DNA from 2 places in the Azonexus sp. MM2026_4 genome. Region 2 is predicted to be linked to the other one. Evidence: riboswitches for the same ligand, from Rfam matches in the RefSeq annotation. Region 2 holds a riboswitch; the other holds the start of a gene.
The links. Region 2 has a riboswitch for cobalamin ahead of AC0KWY_RS00085 (TonB-dependent receptor domain-containing protein). Riboswitches for the same ligand answer to the same signal wherever they lie in the genome.

Region 1: linked by a shared signal. The riboswitch ahead of AC0KWY_RS12990 (energy-coupling factor ABC transporter permease) and the one ahead of AC0KWY_RS00085 (TonB-dependent receptor domain-containing protein) in region 2 are both predicted to bind cobalamin.

Annotation. Positions count from the first base shown of each region.
Region 1 is NZ_CM148380.1:2,751,520-2,755,722, forward strand. It holds gene AC0KWY_RS12975 (LysR family transcriptional regulator) at 15-929, opposite strand; gene AC0KWY_RS12980 (sulfite exporter TauE/SafE family protein) at 1,013-1,750, shown strand; gene AC0KWY_RS12985 (hypothetical protein) at 1,750-1,965, shown strand; cobalamin riboswitch at 2,066-2,272, shown strand; gene AC0KWY_RS12990 (energy-coupling factor ABC transporter permease) at 2,391-3,068, shown strand; gene AC0KWY_RS12995 (energy-coupling factor ABC transporter substrate-binding protein) at 3,065-3,397, shown strand; gene cbiQ (cobalt ECF transporter T component CbiQ) at 3,387-4,118, shown strand; gene AC0KWY_RS13005 (energy-coupling factor ABC transporter ATP-binding protein) at 4,118-4,203, shown strand, end outside.
Region 2 is NZ_CM148380.1:33,742-37,944, forward strand. It holds gene AC0KWY_RS00080 (DEAD/DEAH box helicase) at 1-783, shown strand, start outside; gene AC0KWY_RS00085 (TonB-dependent receptor domain-containing protein) at 820-2,682, opposite strand; cobalamin riboswitch at 2,786-2,992, opposite strand; gene AC0KWY_RS00090 (sensor histidine kinase) at 3,150-4,203, shown strand, end outside.

The DNA of each region.
Region 1 (4,203 bases), 1.9 Mb from region 2:
TGCAAGCACGCCCCCTACCGAACCGCCCCCGACAGAAAATCCAGAAGCGCCGCCGCCGGGCCTGCCAGGGTCGCGTCGCTGGCGGTGCACAGCAGCAGTTTCCGGTTCGCCCACGGGTCTGCCAGCGGCAGCCAATCGATTTTCGGGCTGGTCAGGCGGCGGGCGGTGGTCTCGGGAAGGATCGCGATGCCGACCTCGTCCGCGACGAGGCTCACTACCGCGTCCAGGCTGCGTACCCGCACGCGGTAGTGGATGCCGCGCCCGTACTGGATGGCCTGGTTTTGTATGAAGCGGCTCAGGCCGCTTTCGGACGGCAGGCCGACGAAGGGATGTTGCAGGAGGTCGGCGAATGGCACACTGGCTTTCTGTCGCGGGCACTGCGCGGTAGGAAATACCGCCACCAGCCGATCCTCGCGAAAGAAACGGGTGTTCAGCCCCTCGGTCCGCACGTAGTTGGCGACGATGCCGATGTCGGCCTGCTCCTGGCGCATCGCCGACAGCACATCCTGGCTACCCAGTTCGCGCAGATCGATATCAAGCGCCTGGTGTTCGACAAGGAAGCGGCCGATCAGCGGCGGCAGGTATTCCGTCATCGCGGCGGTATTGCACAGCACCCGGACGGTGCTGCGGACGCCGTGCGCGAAGGCGGCCATTTCGGCGTGCAGCATCTCCAGTTCGCGCTCCAGCCGGCCCGCATGCCTGAGCAGCGTCCGCCCGGCGTCGGTCAATTTGACGCCGTGTTTCGAGCGCTGCAGCAGCGCCGTGCCCAGGGCATGCTCCATCTTCTGCAAGCGCGTGCTGGCGGCGGCCAGCGAAAGATGCACATTTTCTGCGCCACGGGTGATCGATCCGGCCTCGGCAATGGCTGCGAAGACGTGCAGGTCGTAAGTGGAAATACGATGCGGCAAGACGGATCGGTTGAGCGGCATGGTCGTCATCCTTCGGTTTTGGCAGAGGTTACCACCGCCAAGCTGTGATCGACAGGCGCCATCCTCTGGCTGATCATCGAGACATGGACACCGAAACGTATCTGATCATTGCTGCCGTGTTTCTCGCCGCCGGGGTGGTCAAGGGAATCTCCGGGCTGGGACTGCCGACCATTTCGATGGCGCTGCTCAGCTTGCTGATGGCGCCGGCCAAGGCCGCGATGCTCATGGTCCTGCCTTCGTTTGCGACCAATATCGCGCAGTGCTTCGGTCCGCATTGGCGGCGCCTGGCCCGGAATTTCTGGCCCCTGTGGGCTTGCCTGGCGCTGCTCACCCTCTACAGCCCGCTCGCCAGCATCGAGACGGCGGGAAGTCGGGCCACCGCTATCCTCGCTGTCGTGCTGATCGCCTATGGAATCTGGGGTCTGTGGAAGCCGAGCCTGCCGGAAATGCGCGCAGAAGCCCGGTGGACCGCAGCGCTCGTCGGTGCCTTGTCCGGTCTGGTCGCGGCAGCGACCGGCGTGTTCGTGATGCCGCTGGTGCCTTACCTGCAGTCGCTGCGCCTGGCCAAGGAGGAGTTCATGCAAGGGCTGGGGATCAGTTTCATGATTGCCACCGTGGCGCTGAGCATCCGGCTTGGCACGGCCAACGCGGAGGAACTGCTCGCCAACCTTCCCGGCTGCGCCACGGCCCTGGTCGCCGCCTTTCTGGGCCTCTGGATGGGTGGCCGACTGCGAGGGCGGTTGAATCCGAGCCAGTTTCAGCGCGCGCTTTATGGGGTTTTTGTCGCGCTGGGCTCGATCATGCTGAGCCGGGCCCTGTGATGATCCCCAAGGCGAGCGCTCGGGAAGCGCCGGCGCAGGCCCTGGAGCGGGCTTACCGTATGGCGCTGGGTGTGGAGGCCGCCGCGCGGCAAAGATTGGGCGATGGCGATCCCGCTTTCGTCGATCTGACGCAGTGGTTGCTTGCTGCCGAACTCCTCAGCCTCCTCGATGAACTGCGCGCGGGACTGCTGGTACCGTTCGATCCTCGCTCATGACTGCGTCAATCGCCATCCAGCCCGTCCCCATTTTCCCGAAACGGGTGGGCAAACCGGCTTTTCCCCGCCTGCGGTTTCCTTCGCCATGATGCCGGTGTTAGAATCGGCCCCGCTTTCAGGTACCCGTTTCGCATTGCGGATCGGGTTTAAACGGGAAGCCGGTGCGTCACCTTGCGTGGCAATTCCGGCGCAGCCCCCGCTGCTGTAAGCCTGACGACCCTGTTTTTGCCACTGTGTGTTCGCACACGGGAAGGTGCAGGGAAGGATGACGGCGAGCCAGAAGACCGACCTCAAAGCCAGGTAGTGCCATTCTCCGGGGTGATGAGAGCGGTTCTGAGACAGATGCGCGCGTGCTGGGCACGCCCTGACCTTCTCCGATTCGTGCTGATTTTCCCCGGGGGTTTCATCGCTTCGGGGAGGAAGTCATGCACATCATGGAAGGTTTTTTGCCGGTGGACCATGCCATCGGCTGGTCGCTGGCGTCGGCGCCGTTTCTTGCCTGGGGCGTGCATTCGGTGCGCCGGCAATTGCAGGCGCAGCCGGAGCAGCGCATGTTGCTCGGCGTTGCCGCCGCCTTTGCTTTTGTCCTCTCCGCGCTCAAGCTGCCGTCGGTCACCGGCAGTTGCTCGCATCCCACCGGCGTCGGGCTCGGCGCGCTGTTGTTCGGGCCGCTGGCGATGGTGCCGGTCGGCTTCGTCGTCCTGTTGTTCCAGGCGCTGTTGCTGGCGCACGGCGGGCTGACGACGCTGGGCGCCAATGTGTTTTCGATGGCCATCGTCGGGCCTTTCGTCGCCGCCGGGCTGTTCCGGCTCGGTCGCCGGCTCGGCCTGTCGCTCGCCGTCTGCGTGTTCACTGCTGCCTGCCTGGGCGATCTCGCCACCTATCTGACCACCGCGATCCAGCTGGCCTGGGCCTTTCCCGATCCGGCCGGCGGTTTTGCCGCCTCCTTGCTCAAGTTCGGCGGCATCTTCGCGATCACGCAGATTCCGCTGGCGATCAGCGAAGGGCTGCTGACGGTGCTGGTGGTCAATACCCTGACCCGCTTCAACGCTCAGGAACTGCAAGGCTTGCCGCTGTTTGCCGGAAACGGGGGCAAGGCATGAAGAAGCAGAATCTGTTGATTTTGGCCGCCGTTGTGCTGTTGACCGTGCTGCCGCTGTGGCTGGTGCCTTATCTGGGCATCGGCGGCGCCGACGGCGAGCTGTTCGGCGGCGCCGACGACAAGGCGCAGCAGGCCATCGCTACCGTCGCGCCGGGCTACCAGCGTTGGTTCGAGCCGCTACTGGAACCGGCCAGCGGCGAGATCGCCTCCTTGCTGTTTGCCTTGCAGGCGGCGCTGGGGGCCGGCGTCATCGGTTACTGGCTGGGTTGCGCGGTAACCCGCGACAAGCTGCGCAAACAAGGCGAAGCACAGGCGCCGCATGCTGATTGAGCAGGCGGCCTACGCCAACCGCTGGCGCGGCGTCAGCCCGGCGGCCAAGGCGGCGTTCGCGCTGGCCGGGCTACTGGCGGCCTTTGCCGCGGTGTCGCCGGGGGCAGCGCTGCGCCTGGCACTGTGCTCCGCCGTGCTGACCTGCGTCGGTGCCGGCGTGCCGGCGGGCCTCTACCTGCGCGTCGCGGCGCCGGCGGCGGGTTTTCTCGGCTTGTCCTGCGTCGGGCTGCTGGTGGCGGTCGATCCCGACAGCGGCTGGCGCTGGGCGCCGGAAGCCTGGCCGCAGGTCGCCGCGCTCGCCGGCCGCTCGCTCGCCGCGCTGGCGGCCTTGCTCGGGCTGGTGCTGACGACGCCGCTGTCCGACCTGATCGCGCTGCTGCGCCGCCTGCGCTGCCCGGCCGTGCTGCTCGACCTGATGGTGCTTTGCTACCGCATGCTCTTCGTCTTCTCGCAGGCGGTGCATGAGGTGCGCACGGCGCAGCAGGCGCGTCTGGGCGATGCGACGCTGCGCCACAGCCTGCGCTCGCTCGGCCAACTCACGGCCAACCTGGCGCTGCAGGTCTGGCAGCGCGCGCAGGCGCTGCATCTGGCGGCGCTGGCGCGCAACGGCGACGGCAGCCTGCGCTTCCTGACGCCGCAGTTCGCCCACACCGGGCGCGACACCGCGCTCGCCGTGCTGGCCGGCGGCGGCCTGCTGATCCTGGCGCGGTGGGCCTCCTGATGTTGCTCGAAGCTGTTTCGCTCAGCCACCGCTACGCCGACGGCAGCCTCGGCCTCGACGGCTGTTCGCTGGCCATCCGCCGTGG
Region 2 (4,203 bases):
CTGAAACGCCTGATCGGTCCCTTCGTCCTGCGCCGCACCAAGGCGCAGGTGCTGCAGGATTTGCCGCCGCGTACCGAGTTGATCCTCTCGGTCGCTCCGGAGTCCGCCGAGGCGGCGCACTACGAAGCGCTGCGCCGACAAGCGATCGACGAGGTCGGGACGCTCGATGCCCAGGCCGGGCAGGCGCGTTTCAACATCCTGGCGCAACTGACCAAACTGCGCCGCGCCGCCTGCGATCCGCGCCTGGTCAGCCCGGAATTCGGCATCGTCGGCGCCAAGGTGCAGGCCTTCGCCGAACTGGCCGCCGAACTCACCGCCAACGGGCACAAGACCCTGGTCTTCAGCCAGTTCGTCGATTTCCTGCAGATCCTGCGCGCGCCGCTCGACGCCGCCGGCATCAGCTACCAGTACCTGGACGGCGCGACGCCGGCCGCCGAACGTAGCAAGCGCGTCGCCGCCTTCCAGGCCGGCGACAGCGACCTCTTCCTGATCAGCCTGAAAGCCGGCGGCTTCGGCCTCAACCTGACCGCCGCCGACTACGTGGTGATCACCGACCCCTGGTGGAACCCGGCCGCCGAGGACCAGGCGATGGGCCGCGCCCACCGCATCGGCCAGCTCCGGCCGGTCACCGTCTATCGTCTGGTCAGCAAGGGCAGCATCGAGGAACGCATCGTCAACCTGCACCACGACAAGCGGGCGCTGGCCGACAGCATCCTCGACGAGGGTGACGCGTTAACGCTGCCGTCGACGGAAGACTTGGTGGCGCTGATCCGGGGCGAGTAGGGGGCGGGGGCGGCGGGAATCCCGCCGCCGGTTTCCTTACTTCGGGCTGTAGCGCAGGCCGACGAAGGCGTTCATGCCGGGCGTGTTGTAGCCGAGCGCGGTTTCGTACTTCTTGTCGAACAGGTTGTTCAGGCGCGCCTCGACCGCCAGTTCGCCGGTGATCGCGTAACGCGCGGTCAGGTTGACCAGACCGTAGCCGCCCATGCGCCCGGTTTCGGTATTGGTGTTGTAGCGCTTGCCGACACCCAGCACTTCGACGCCGGTTTCGAGCGGCCCCCAGTTGCGGCTGACGCCGAGCATCGCCTTGTCGCGGGCGCGCCGGCCCAGTTCGAAACCGTTGCTGGTGTTCTTCGCATCCAGCCAGTCGTAGCTGGCGCGCAGGTTCCATTGCCCGAAGCGGCCGGCGTAGGTCAGCGTCGCGCCTTCGAGGCGGGCCTTGTCGACGTTCTCGTAGGTGCCGATCCAGGTGACCGGATCGGAAACCCAGTCGATCAGGTTGCTGACCCGGTTGTGGTACCAGGTGGCGCTCAGTGCGTGCACGCCGTTGTCCCAACTCAGCCCGATCTCGCGATTGCGCGATTTCTCCGGCTTGAGGTCGGGATTGCCGTTGCCCCAGGGCGAGGTCATGAACAACTGGTACACCGACGGCGCCTTGAAGGCGGTGCCGTAGCTGGCGTGGGCGCGCAGTTCGCGGCTCAGGCGGTAGCCGTAGGCGACGCCCCAGGTGGTTTCGCCACCGAATTCGGAATGATCGTCGCGGCGGGCGTTGAGCTGCCAGCTATGGTCGCCGAGGCTGGCGGTCCAGCCGGCGAGGACGGAGTCGTTGTCGACCTTCGGGCGCTGGGCAAAACCGGTGTCGGGGCTGATTTCCTGCTCCTGGCGTTCGGCCGCCAGCAGCAGCTTGCCGAGCGGCAGCGTCAGGTCGTTCTGCCAGCTCAATTGCCGGTTGCGCGTGTTCTGCCGGGTGATCGTCTCGACCGGCAACGGCCAGGCCCAGGCGTCCCAGTAATAGGATTTCTGGCGGTCCTCGGCTTCGCCGTACTGCAGGCGGCTGGTCCAGACATCGCTCAGGCGGTTGCGGCTGAACAACTGCCATTGCTCGGTGGTGAAGCGGGCGCGGTCGTCGTAGTTGCCGGTCGCCGGCTGGTTGCCGCTGTCGTAATGGACGAGGCCCTCGTTGCGCCGCCAGATGCCGCCGATCTCGTGGCCGGCGGCGGGAATGAAGGAGAGCGCGGCACTGCCGCCGGTGTTGCGGTAGGCGTCGTCGTCGGCGTCGCGGTTGCTGGCATGGCGCTGCGCCGAAAAGCCGTCGCTGGCGCGGTGGTTGGCTTCGACGCGGAAACGCCAGTGTTCGTCGCCGCCGCTGACGCCGGCACTGGTCTCGCGGGTATGGTCGCTGCCGTAGCCGACGTAGCCATCGGCGCGCAGGCCCGGCGCGCCGCGCCGGGTGATGATGTGGATCACGCCGCCCAGAGCGTCGGCGCCATAGAGCGTGGCCGCCGGGCCGCGCAGGATCTCGATGCGCTCGATATTGGCCAGCGCCAGGAAGCGCAGCGGCGAGCCCGAGAGGTCGGCCGAGTTGATGGCGATGCCGTCGACCAGCACCTTGGTCTGGTTCGAGTTGCTGCCGCGCAGGTAGAAGCTGGTCGTGGTGCCGGGACCGCCGTTGCTCGCGGTCTGGATGCCGGGCTGACGGGCGAGCAGCTCGGTGACGGTGTCCTGGCCGCTGCGTTCGATTTCCGCGCGGTCGATGACGCTAACGTCGGCGAGCACTTCGGCGACACGGTTTTCCTGACGGGTGGCGGTGACGACAACGGTACCGAGGTCGGCGGCAGCCGGCGCGCTGCCGGCAAAGAGCGGCAGCAAAAGGGCTGCGCTGGGCTTGAGGCGGATTTGCATGATTTTCCCCTGGCCGGCAGGCGTCCCCGCATGCCGGTGTGCGATGAAAAGAAAGTGCACGGGGAAACTGGGCTGGATCAGCCGGCGCCACCACCCCGTGGTCCTTTCGCTTGCGTCACAGGCCGGTCTCCGGGCTCGCAAGTCTTGACGCGCCGCCTTCCCGGGGGGAAACCCAGTGGCTCGATGGCGCGCCCGCACTTGCTTACCGTTGCGGGGGCAGCAGCGGAATTGCCTCGTCGGAGGCGCACCGCTTTCCCGTTTCACCGTGGCGAGGAATATCGCGCACGGCACCTGAAACGGGCGTGATTATAGCGGAGCCGGGGGCGCCTGGTCCGGGTGGGCGGGCGGAACCGGCGAAGGTCTTGTCGCGACCGTTGCAATTCTGCCGACGTGAGACGGAAGGCGGCAAACAAAGGTCCGGGATCGTGCGCTATGATGCCTTTCAGCGTTGATCACTCAGCAAACTCATGCCTGGTCTTCCCGCCATCCTGCGTTCGTGCGTCGTCATCCTCGTCTTGCTGGCGGGAATGGCGGGTTGCGCCGCGAACGCGGCGGGAACGCCGGAGGCACGCATCCTCTTCATCAATTCCTACCATCGCGGCTATTCCTGGAGCGACGGCATCGAGGACGCTTTCCGGGCGCGCCTCGCTGCTTCCGGCAGGAAGATCGAGCTTTCCGTCGAGTATCTCGATAGCCGCCGTTTCGCTTACGGCGCGCAGATCGAGCCGTTGGCGCAGGCGATGGCGGTCAAGTACGCCGAATACCCGCCCGACGTGGTGGTGGTCGCCGACAATGCCGCCTTCGATTTCGCGATCCGTCATCGTGCCCGCCTGTTTCCGCAGCAGCCGATCGTTTTCGGGGGCTACAACAATTTCCGCCCGGAGGTGGCCGAGGGGGTTGCCAACATCACTGGGGTGAACGAGGAAATCGCCATTGGCGATGCCGTTGCCATGGCGCTCGGGGTGCATCCGCGGGTGCGCACGCTGGCTTTCGTCGTTTCCACGGCGGACGCCAGCAGCAGGCGGATCGGCGAGGTGGCCGAACAAACGGTGTTTCCCGAGCTGCGCAAGCGCTTCGATGTCGTCGTGCTCAAGGATGCATCGATCGAGGAAGTTCACCGGCGTCTCGCCGCGCTACCCGCCGATAGCCTGTTGTTCCTGATCGGCCAGGTGAGCGACAAGGGGGGCGGCCGCGCCCTGTCGCCGGCCGAGAACGGTAGCCGGATCACCGCCGGCAGTCCGTTTCCCGCCTATACGTTCTGGGACTTCCATCTCAATGCCGGCGCCCTGGGCGGTCACATCATCACGGCCGCCGAGCAGGGGCGGACGATGGCCGGCATGGCGCTACGCATTCTCGACGGGACACCGGCCGACAGCATTCCCGTCGTCATGACCACGCCGACCCAGGATATCTTCGATTATCCGGTGATGCAGCGTTTTGGCGTCAGCGAGGACGATCTGCCAGCCGGCGCCGTGATCATCAATCGGCCCGTTTCGCTCTGGGCAACCTATCGTTGGCAGA